3 regions of the Micromonospora sp. NPDC049836 genome follow, and region 3 is predicted to be linked to each of the others. Evidence: riboswitches for the same ligand, from Rfam matches in the RefSeq annotation. Region 3 holds a riboswitch; each other region holds the start of a gene.
What was found. Region 3 has a riboswitch for cyclic di-AMP ahead of ACIBPB_RS29780 (transglycosylase family protein). Riboswitches for the same ligand answer to the same signal wherever they lie in the genome.

Region 1: it holds a riboswitch for cyclic di-AMP, as region 3 does, so the genes downstream of both, ACIBPB_RS03055 (hypothetical protein) here and ACIBPB_RS29780 (transglycosylase family protein) in region 3, are expected to answer to the same signal.
Region 2: it holds a riboswitch for cyclic di-AMP, as region 3 does, so the genes downstream of both, ACIBPB_RS10530 (coiled-coil domain-containing protein) here and ACIBPB_RS29780 (transglycosylase family protein) in region 3, are expected to answer to the same signal.

What each region holds. Positions count from the first base shown of each region.
Region 1 covers NZ_JBITLH010000001.1:640,940-644,202, forward strand. Annotated here, with positions in the region: gene ACIBPB_RS03035 (hypothetical protein) at 1-409, opposite strand, end outside; gene ACIBPB_RS03040 (heavy-metal-associated domain-containing protein) at 444-653, opposite strand; gene ACIBPB_RS03045 (metal-sensitive transcriptional regulator) at 804-1,103, shown strand; gene ACIBPB_RS03050 (SHOCT domain-containing protein) at 1,274-1,459, shown strand; cyclic di-AMP (ydaO/yuaA leader) riboswitch at 1,681-1,812, shown strand; gene ACIBPB_RS03055 (hypothetical protein) at 1,816-2,835, shown strand; gene ACIBPB_RS03060 (carbonic anhydrase) at 2,903-3,263, opposite strand, start outside.
Region 2 covers NZ_JBITLH010000003.1:568,520-571,782, reverse strand. Annotated here, with positions in the region: gene ACIBPB_RS10530 (coiled-coil domain-containing protein) at 19-1,107, opposite strand; cyclic di-AMP (ydaO/yuaA leader) riboswitch at 1,120-1,252, opposite strand; gene ACIBPB_RS10525 (cation diffusion facilitator family transporter) at 1,393-2,307, opposite strand; gene ACIBPB_RS10520 (HelD family protein) at 2,414-3,263, opposite strand, start outside.
Region 3 covers NZ_JBITLH010000016.1:53,899-57,161, reverse strand. Annotated here, with positions in the region: gene ACIBPB_RS29785 (glycoside hydrolase family 3 protein) at 1-1,731, shown strand, start outside; cyclic di-AMP (ydaO/yuaA leader) riboswitch at 1,918-2,091, shown strand; gene ACIBPB_RS29780 (transglycosylase family protein) at 2,088-2,744, shown strand; gene ACIBPB_RS29775 (YbaB/EbfC family nucleoid-associated protein) at 2,978-3,263, shown strand, end outside.

The DNA.
Region 1 (3,263 bases), on a different contig from region 3:
GCCAGGTGCCGTCGCCGGTCAGTTCGGGGTGCACGTGCCGGAAGCCGGAGAGGTCGCGGCGGGCGACGATCAGGTGCATCCGCTTGTCGTGCGCGACGTCGTAGCGGGTGACCGGCCGGCCGTCCGGGCCGGTGATCCGGAAGGCGAACTCGCCGGTGGGGGCGTTCACCGGTTGCAGCGTGTAGCCGCGGTCGGCGACGAGCAGCCCGCCGGGCAGGTGGTCGGTGGACGGGTCGGCGTGGCCGTCACCGTGGTCGGCCGCGGTGGGGTCGTGCGCGGGGTCGGTGGCGTCGTGGCGGGTCTCGGCGGCGGGCGCGACGGGGCCGGTCAGGTGACCGACCCCGTACGCCGCGCCGAACACCGCCGCGAGGCCGAGGGCGAAGCCGCTCAGCTTCGTCGCCGTGTTCATCGGGGTACCTCGGTTTCTCGGGGTCCGCCGGCCGTCACGCCGGGACGAGGTCGTAACCGGCCTCGTCCACGGCGGCGCGGACGGCGTCCGGGTCCAGTGGGCTCTCGCTGCTGACGGTGACCCGGCCGGTGGCCAGGTCGACCTGGACGTCGGTGACGCCCGGGATCGCGCTCACCTCGGTGCTGACCGAGTTGACGCAGTGCCCGCAGGTCATGCCCTGCACCTGGTACGTGGTGGTGACCATGTCGAAACTCCTTCCCGCACCCCCATCCTATACCCCCCAGGGGTAGGAGAGGGATGGACCGGCGCGTCCGGGCCGTTACCGATACCCGGTGTGGGTATGCCCACGACCGGACCGTACCATACCCCCGAGGGGTACGCTATCCTCGACGTCATGACCGCACCGACGACCCCGACCCGGGGCTACACCGCCAGCAAGGATCAGCTGCTCGCGCGGCTCCGCCGCATCGAGGGCCAGGTCCGCGGCATCGAGAAGATGGTCGAGGACGACCGCTACTGCATCGACGTGCTGACCCAGATCTCGGCGATCCAGGCCGCCCTGGACAAGGTCGGCCTCGGCCTGCTCGACGGCCACGCCCGGCACTGCATGCACGAGGGCGCCGCCGAGGGGCGCGCCGACGAGATGGCGACCGAGATGATGGCCGCCGTCGGCCGGCTGATGAAGCGGGGCTGAGTCGGGACTTCCGGCCCCGATCCCGGGCCTCCTGGCCCGCCCGCCGGGGCCCCGGCCCGCCGTACCGTCGAGGTGGCGACCGGAGCCGGCGTCACCTCGCCGGACCGGCCGACCCTCGGTACAGACGGGAGGGCGGCCAGATGATGTGGAACGGCCCGATGATGGGCTTGATGTGGATCTGGTCCCTGCTGGGGCTGGTGGTGCTCGGCGCGCTGGTGTGGCTGGGGTTCCGGCTCACCGATCCGGCGGGTGCCGCGCGCGCCTCCGCGGCGGCCCGGCGCATCCTCGACGAGCGGTACGCCCGGGGCGAGATCGACGAGGAGGAGTACCGCCGCCGCCGTGCCGGCCTCGCCTGACGCCCGTCCCCGCTGCGGTGCCATGCGCGCCCCGGACGGCGCGGTGGAACACCTTCCGGCATGACGACACTCCGTAGCGTGACGACGGATGTCAAACGCGACGCTGGTCACGCAGGGCCACGACGAAATAGGGCTTCTGGTCGGCTTCCGGACGTAGATCCCCGCCCGGACTCTCAGGTAACCTCGCTGCCGGTCACCGCTGAAGGCGCGAACCGGCGCCTGCGGTACCGCCGCCCAATCGCCCGCGGGCGAGCCGGGGAACCAGGTACATGGGGTGAGTCCGCGTCAGCGGTAGGGGCCGCTTCCGTCCCGAACCCGTCAGCTAACCCGGTCGGCGGCCGACGGAAGGGAAGACTGTGACGGCACCCCTGCGCCGCTGGATCACACCGCTGGTGACCGTGCTCGCCGCGCTCGCCATCGTCGCCGGCCCCACCCCGGCCCTGGCCGCGCCCGCCACCCCCACCCCCTCGGGGCACGAGGAGGACGACGACCCGCCGCTCATCACCGAGGCGATCGAGTCGGCGAACCGGCAGTACGTCCAGGCGAAGACCAAGCTGGCGAAGTCGCAGCAACGCCAGCGCCAGCTGGCCGGCGAGGTGAAGGCGGCGCAGGACGAGCTGGAGGCGCTGCGGCCCCAGGTCAGCGCCATCGCCGCGCAGTCCTACCGGACCGGCCGGATCGGTGCCATGGCGATGCTGCTGGAGAGCCGGTCGCCGGACTCGTTCGTGCAGCGCGCCGCCGGCCTGGACGAGCTGAACCTGGTCAACGCGCAGAAGCTCGCCGCGATCAACACCGCCAAGACCCGGGCCGAGCAGGCCAAGCTCGCGCTCGACGCCGAGGTGCGCGAGCAGCAGAAGCTGACCAACGCGATGGCCCGGGAGAAGGCCGCGGCGGAGAAGGCGCTGAAGCTGGTCGGCGGGCTCGGCTTCACCGGCGGCCTGGTCTCGGCCACCTCCCGGGTGGCCGCGATCGGCCCGGGCCGGACCGCCGACGGCGACTGGAAGTCCGAGTCGTGCAGCGAGAACGACCCGACCACCTCCGGCTGCATCACCCCGCGCACCCTGCACGCCTACAAGGAGGTCAAGAAGGCCGGCTTCAACCGCTTCGTGGGCTGCTACCGCCCCGGCGGGCCGTGGGAGCACCCCAAGGGCCGGGCCTGCGACTGGTCGCTGCAGAAGAGCGGCTTCTCCCCCTGGCACAACAACGACATGCGGATGTACGGCAACAACGTGGCCGCGTTCCTGATCCGCAACGCCGACCGGCTCGGCATCTACTACGTCATCTGGAACCGGCAGATCTGGTTCCCGGCGACGGGCTGGAAGTCGTACAGCGGGCCGTCCAACCACACCGACCACGTGCACATGTCGCTGCTCTGAGTCCGTACGCGCCGAACGGGCCGTCCCCGCGACCACGCGGGACGGCCCGTTCGTCTGTTCGGGGGCGTCAGCCGGCGACGGCGGTGGGCGCCGGACCGGCGGCGCCGACCGGCGCGGGCACGGCCCGGCCGGGAGCACCCGCCGGCACCTCCGCCACGGTGCGCACCTCGCCCGCGCCGAGCCGGTACGACATGCCGACCACCGCGCAGCGCCCGGCGGCCACCCGCTCGGCGAGCACCGCCGAGTTGGCGACCAGGGCCTCCACGGTCTGCGCGATGTGGATGTCGACGATCCCGTCGATGTCCGTCACGCCCTCCCGCAGCGCCCGGCGCAGGCTCGGCACCACCGCGTCCACCACGGCGCCGAGGTGACCGGGCGGGGTGGCGCCGGTGGCCGTGGCCTCCCGGGCCGCCTGCACCGCGCCGCAG
Region 2 (3,263 bases), on a different contig from region 3:
CGGACCACCCGCGGCGGCTCAGTAGACCGACAGGTGCACGTGGTTGGTGTGGTCGCTGGACGGGTCGCCGTTGCCCCCGCTGTACGCCTTCCACCCGCTGCTGGGCAGCCAGATCTGCCGGAACCAGATCACGTAGAGCACGGCGAGCGCGTCGGCGTTGCGGATGAAGTACGCGGCCAGGTTGTTGCCGTACGTCTTGTCGCCGCCGCTGGCCACCCCGCCGAAGCCGTCCTTCTGCGCGGCGAAGTCGCAGGCCCGGCCCTTCGGGTGTTCGCCCGAGCCGCCGCTGCGGTGACAGGAGACGTAGCGGGTGAACCCGGCCGCCTTGGCCTGCTGGAGGGCGTGCAGGGTGCGCGGGGTGATGCAGCCGTCGGCCGGCGTGGGGTCGTTCACGCTGCACGACTCGGACGGCCAGGAGCCGTCGGCGTTGCGGGGCGCCGGTTTCGCGTTCGTCCGGGAGGTGCCCTGCACGCTGCCGCCGTCGGGCCGGGACGCCGACCGGTTGGCGACCTCCAGGGCGTGCTCGGCCTGCTGCTTGCGCTTGGCCATCACCGCGACCTGCTTGCGCTGCTCCTGGATCTCGGCGGCCAGTGCGGTCTGGGTGCGGGTGGCCCGGTCCCGGGCGTCGAGCAGGTCGCGCAGCGCCCGGTCCTCGTGCGCGGCGACCTGCTGGAGCGCGGCGGCCCGGTCCATGAAGCCTTCCGGGCTGCTGCTGCCGAGCAGCGCGGCCGCGGTGCCGAGCCGGCCGGTCCGGTACGCCACCCCGGCGATCTCGCCGACCTTGGCGCCCCGCACGTCCAGCTCCGCGCCGATCCCGGCGAGGTCGGCGGTGAGCTGTTTCTGCCGGCTCGTCGAGCGGTTCAGCGCGGTCCGCGCCTCCAGCCAGCCCTTGCTGGCCGCGTCGAGCTGGGCGCGCAGCGCGGGGGTGCCGCCCTCGTCGTCCCCGCCCGGGGCGGCGGCGAGCAGGCCGGTCGGGGAAGGGCCGGCGAGCCGGCCGGCGGGGGAGGTCGCCGACGCGGGGGAGGTCGGCACGGTCACGACGCCGAGGGCGAGCGTCGCGACGAGCAGGGCCGCCAACCGGGCGGCCGTCCGTCGTACAGGTGCCATGGATGGCATTCAGGTTCCTTCCGTCAACCGCCGACCGGGTTAGCTGACGGGTTCGGGACGGAAGATCCCTACCGCTGACGCGGATGCACCCCAGGTGCGTGGTTCCCCGGCTCGCCGCGTTCCGGCGATTAGGCGACGGCCACCGCGGGCGCCGGAGGGCGCCGCCCGGCGGCCGGGACCGAGCCTACCGGCGGTACCCGGTCCCGGCCCGGCAGGCGGGCCGAGCATTCAGGCACAAAACCGGCATAGATGCACAATAGCCACTCGGATTTAAGGTTGTCCTCATTACCACTCGACCGATCCGCACGCGCCCGCCGACGCTCCGGGTTCGATCTGCAACGTGGCGTGATCGATCGAGAAGTCCTCGTGCAGCGCGGTCCGGGCCGCGGCCAGCACCTCGCCCACCTCGGCGCCGGGAGTCATGGTCAGGTGCGCGGAGGCCACCTCCATCCCCGAGGTGAGCGTCCAGACGTGCAGGTCGTGCACCTCGGCCACGCCGGGCACCGCGGCCAGCCGGTCGTGCACGGCGGTCACCTGGAGGTGCTCCGGTGCGGCCTGCACCAGGATGCGCAGCGCGGCCCGTCCGAGCCGCCAGGTGCGCGGCAGGATGAACAACCCGATCGCCACGGCGACCAGCGGGTCGGCCCACCACCAGTCGGTGACCGCGATGACCAGCGCGGCGCCGATCACGCCGAGCGAGCCGAGCAGGTCGCCGAGCACCTCCAGGTAGGCCCCGCGCAGGTTGATGCTCTCCTGCGCGCCGGCGCGCAGCAGGGCGAACGCCGCGATGTTGGCCAGCAGGCCGAGCACCGCCACGGCGAGCATCGGCCCGGCCAACACCTCCGGCGGCTCGCCGAACCGGCGTACCGCCTCGACCAGCACGTAGACGGCGACCGCGCCGAGCAGCACCGCGTTGGCCAGGGCGGCCAGCACCTCCAGCCGGTAGAGCCCGAAGGTGCGCTGCGGATCGGTCCCGGCCCGGCGGGTGGCGGTGATCGCGGCCAGCGCCATCCCGATGCCGAGCACGTCGGTGAACATGTGCCCGGCGTCGGAGAGCAGGGCCAGCGAGCCGGTGCCGAAGGCGGCCACGGCCTCGACCAGCATCAGGGCGGTGAGCAGGCCGAACGCGGCCCACAGCCGGCCCCGATGGCGCTGCGCGGCGTTGGCCACCGCGCCGCTGTGGTCATGACCTGCGCCCACGCCCTTACCCTCTCGTCCCTCGGCCCGGCCGGACTCAATCTATGCTCACATCGCTATGTGTGCAAGTGAATGGCCGGGCCGGCCCCGGACGGTGGACCCGCCGACGTCAGGCGGCCGGCTCCAGCGTGGTGAGGCGCTGGGTGGCCCGGGAGAGCGCCACGTAGAGGGTCCGCACCCCCGACCCCGGATCGGCGCGGATCTCGCCCGGCGCGACCAGCACCACCCCGTCGTACTCCATGCCCTTGGCCTGGAGGCTGGTCACCACCTGCAACCGGCTGGCACCGAGCTCGTCCAGCCAGCCGGCCACCTCGTCCCGGCGCGGCACCGGCGTGATCACCCCGACCGTGCCCTCCACCTCGGCCAGCAGATCCCGCGCCGCGGCCACGGTGGCCGCCGGCAGCCCGGCCGCCGGCACCACCCGCTCGACCGGCGCCACCCCGGTGGAGCGCACCGCGCTGGGCAGGGCCAGGTCCGGGTAGAGCCGGCGGATCTCCGCCGCGGCCACCGCGAAGATCTCCGCCGAGTTCCGGTAGTTCGTGGTCAGCTCGTACCGGTACCGGCGGCGCCGGCCCAGCGCCTGGTCGCGGGCGCGGGTCAGCTCCTGCGGATCGCCGGTCCAGGCGGTCTGCGCCGGATCGCCCACCACGGTCCAGGAGGCCAGCCGGCCGCGCCGGCCGATCATCCGCCACTGCATCGGTGAGACGTCCTGCGACTCGTCGACCACCACGTGCGCGTAGTCACGGTAGTCCTCCGGGCGCTCCCGGGCGGCGGCCCGGGCCGCCCGCTGCCGGTCGGCGTGCGTGCTCAGCTCACGGACACCCCCGGCGAGCTGGAACGGGTCGCGCTGGGGCCGCCGCCGCTGCACCGGCTTGCCGAGCAACGCGTCCAACTCGTCCAGGAGCGCGACGTCGGCGATCGTCGGCCCCTCCCCGTCCAGGCTCCGGTACGCCTCGACG
Region 3 (3,263 bases):
TACCAGGACCCGTCGCTGCCCGTCGCCACCCGCGTCGCCGACCTGCTGTCCCGGATGACGCTCGACGAGAAGATCGGCCAGATGACCCAGGCCGAACGCGGCTCGGTCACCGCCGCCGACCTCACCACCTACCGACTCGGCTCGATCCTCTCCGGCGGCGGCTCGGCGCCCACCCCGAACACCGCCACGGCGTGGGCCGACATGTACGACGGCTTCCAGCGGGGCGCGCTCGCCACGCCGCTGGGCATCCCGATGATCTACGGGGTGGACGCCGTGCACGGCCACAACAACGTGTACGGCGCGACCATCTTCCCGCACAACATCGGGCTCGGGGCCACCCGCGACCCCGCCCTGGTGCAGCAGATCGGCCAGGCCGTCGCCGAGGAGATCGCCGGCACCGGGGTGGACTGGGACTTCGCCCCCTGCCTCTGCGTCGCCCGCAACGATCGGTGGGGCCGCACGTACGAGTCGTTCGGCGAGACCCCGGACCTGCCGTCGAGCCTGTCCACACTGGTCACCGGCCTGCAGGGCGTCAACCTCGGCGGGCCGACCTCGGTGCTCGCCACCGCCAAGCACTACGTCGGCGACGGCGGCACCACCGGCGGCGACGACCAGGGTGACACCGTGCTCAGCGAGGCCGACCTGCGGGCCATCCACCTGCCGCCGTTCCAGGCCGCCGTGCAGCGCGGCGTGGGCTCGGTGATGATCTCCTACAGCAGCTGGAACGGGGTGAAGCTGCACGGCAACCAGTACCTGATCAGCACCGTCCTCAAGGGAGAGCTCGGCTTCTCCGGCTTCGTCGTCTCGGACTGGAACGGCATCGACCAGATCGACGGCGCCGCCGGATTCACCGCGGCCGAGGTCAGCGCCGCGATCAACGCGGGCATCGACATGGTGATGGTGCCCACGGCCTGGAAGACGTTCCTGAGCACGCTGCGCGCCGAGGTGCAGAACGGGCACGTGCCGATGAGCCGGATCGACGACGCCAACCGGCGCATCCTCACCAAGAAGTTCGAGCTGGGGCTCTTCGAGCGGCCGTACACCGACCGGAGCTGGACCCCGACCGTGGGCAGCGCGACGCACCGGGCACTGGCCCGGCAGGCGGTACGCCAGTCCCAGGTGCTGCTGAAGAACGCCGGTGGCGTGCTGCCGCTGGCCCGGGACAACAACAAGATCTTCGTGGCCGGCAAGAGCGCCGACAACATCGGCAACGCCAGCGGTGGCTGGACCATCTCCTGGCAGGGCTCGTCGGGCCCGGTCACCCCCGGCACCAGCATCCTGCAGGGCATCCGCTCCGCCGTGGGTCCGACCACGACGGTCACCTACAACCAGCGGGGCACCGGCATCGACCGCACCTACCGGGCCGCGATCGCGGTGGTCGGGGAGACGCCGTACGCCGAGGGGCAGGGCGACCGGACCAGCGGCATGAGCCTGGACCGCGACGACCTGCGCACCATCGCCACGCTGCGCAACGCCGGCGTGCCGGTGATCGTGGTGCTGGTCTCCGGCCGGCCGCTGGACATCGCCGCCGAACTGCCCAGGTGGGACACGCTGCTGGCCGCGTGGCTGCCCGGCACCGAGGGCGCCGGCGTTGCCGATGTCCTCTTCGGCGGGTACGCACCGACCGGGAAACTGCCGATGACCTGGATGAACTCGGTCAGCCAGCAGCCGATCAACGCCGGCGACGGGCAGGTCCCGCTCTTCCCGCAGGGATTCGGCCTGACGTACTGACGGGACGCGCGCGGGCCGACGTGGACGGTCACTGTGGGTGATGGCGTCGCGTTGTAGGGCACGTCGGCCCCGCCCGCAACCCGGGGCGTCCGCCCGTCGCTCGGCCGGGTGAAGAACTTCACAAGAAGTGGGCGATCGTCCGAAACCATTCCTAACGTCGTATCCGTTCGCGATCGCGGACACCACGGGCCGGCAACGCCTAATCCCGCCGCCGGCCCGGTGGTACCTGGACCTCAGGCGGGAGCGGGGGACCCACACGTTCCTCGGTGCTCGACACCTCGGGGTGAAGCCGCCCACCGGCGGCCGGGCTCCTCGGCCCGAACCCGACAGCTCACCTCGTCGGCGTGGAGGAAACCATGGCAACTGAACATCTCGCCCGTCATCGTCGCGCCGGCGCCCGCCGGATCGCCGTCGGCGCGCTCGTCGCCGGCGCGGCCACCGGCGCCGCGGCCCTGCTCGGGCCCGCCGCGCCGGCCAGCGCGTCCAGCGTGAACTGGGACGCCATCGCACAGTGCGAGTCCGGCGGCAACTGGCACATCAACACCGGCAACGGCTACTACGGCGGGCTCCAGTTCTCCCGGGGCACCTGGAACGGCTACGGCGGGCAGAAGTACGCCAGTCGCGCCGACCTGGCCAGCCGCGGCGAGCAGATCGCCGTCGCCGAGAAGGTGCTCCGCGGGCAGGGCATCGGCGCCTGGCCGGTCTGCGGCAAGAAGGGCGGCTCGACGAAGCACTACGCCGCCAAGGACTCGGGCTCGACCCGGTCGCCGAAGAAGGCCACCGGCAAGAAGTCCGCGCGTGGGGACCAGCCGGCCACCCGCAGCCACCGGCGCACCGCGCCGAGCACCGGCGCCACCGGCGGCTACCTGGTGCGCCCCGGCGACACCCTCTCCGAGATCGCCGAGGCGAAGGACGTCGCCGGCGGGTGGCACGCCCTCTACGCCCGCAACCGGGACGTGGTCGGCACCGACCCCGGCCTGATCTTCCCGGGCCAGCGGCTGCGCCTGCGCTGACCCGGCCGGCGGCCGCCGGGCCACCGGATCGGCCCACCGCTCCCCCCACGAACGCCCGGCCGGGTCTCCGGCCGGGCGTTCGGCTCCCCGGCGGCCGGCGCGACACGCCGGTGCCGGCCGGGTCCGGGCTGATCGGGTGCCGGCGTACGGCTCGCGGCGGTGCGTGCCGCCGTGGTGTCGGTGCTGGTTGCTATCGTCACGGTGCTCCGGAAAGACGTGAAGAAAGCGCGGTTATGACCAACGACCCGTTCTCCGCGGCCGCGAGCCTGGACGAGTTGCTCACCCGGACCCAGCAGACGCTGTCCGCGATGCGCTCGCGGGCCGTCGAGCACGCCGACGGCGACCCGGCGGAACTGCTGCGCGCGGAGGGCGCCGCGGCCGGCGGCCGGGTCCGGGCGGTGGCCGTCCAGGGTGGCCGGTTGGAGTCGGTGACGGTCGATCCGGCGCTGGCCGACGAGGGGTGGGAGACCGTCTGCCGGCACGTCGTGGCCGCGGTCAACGCCGCGCTCGCCGGGCTCG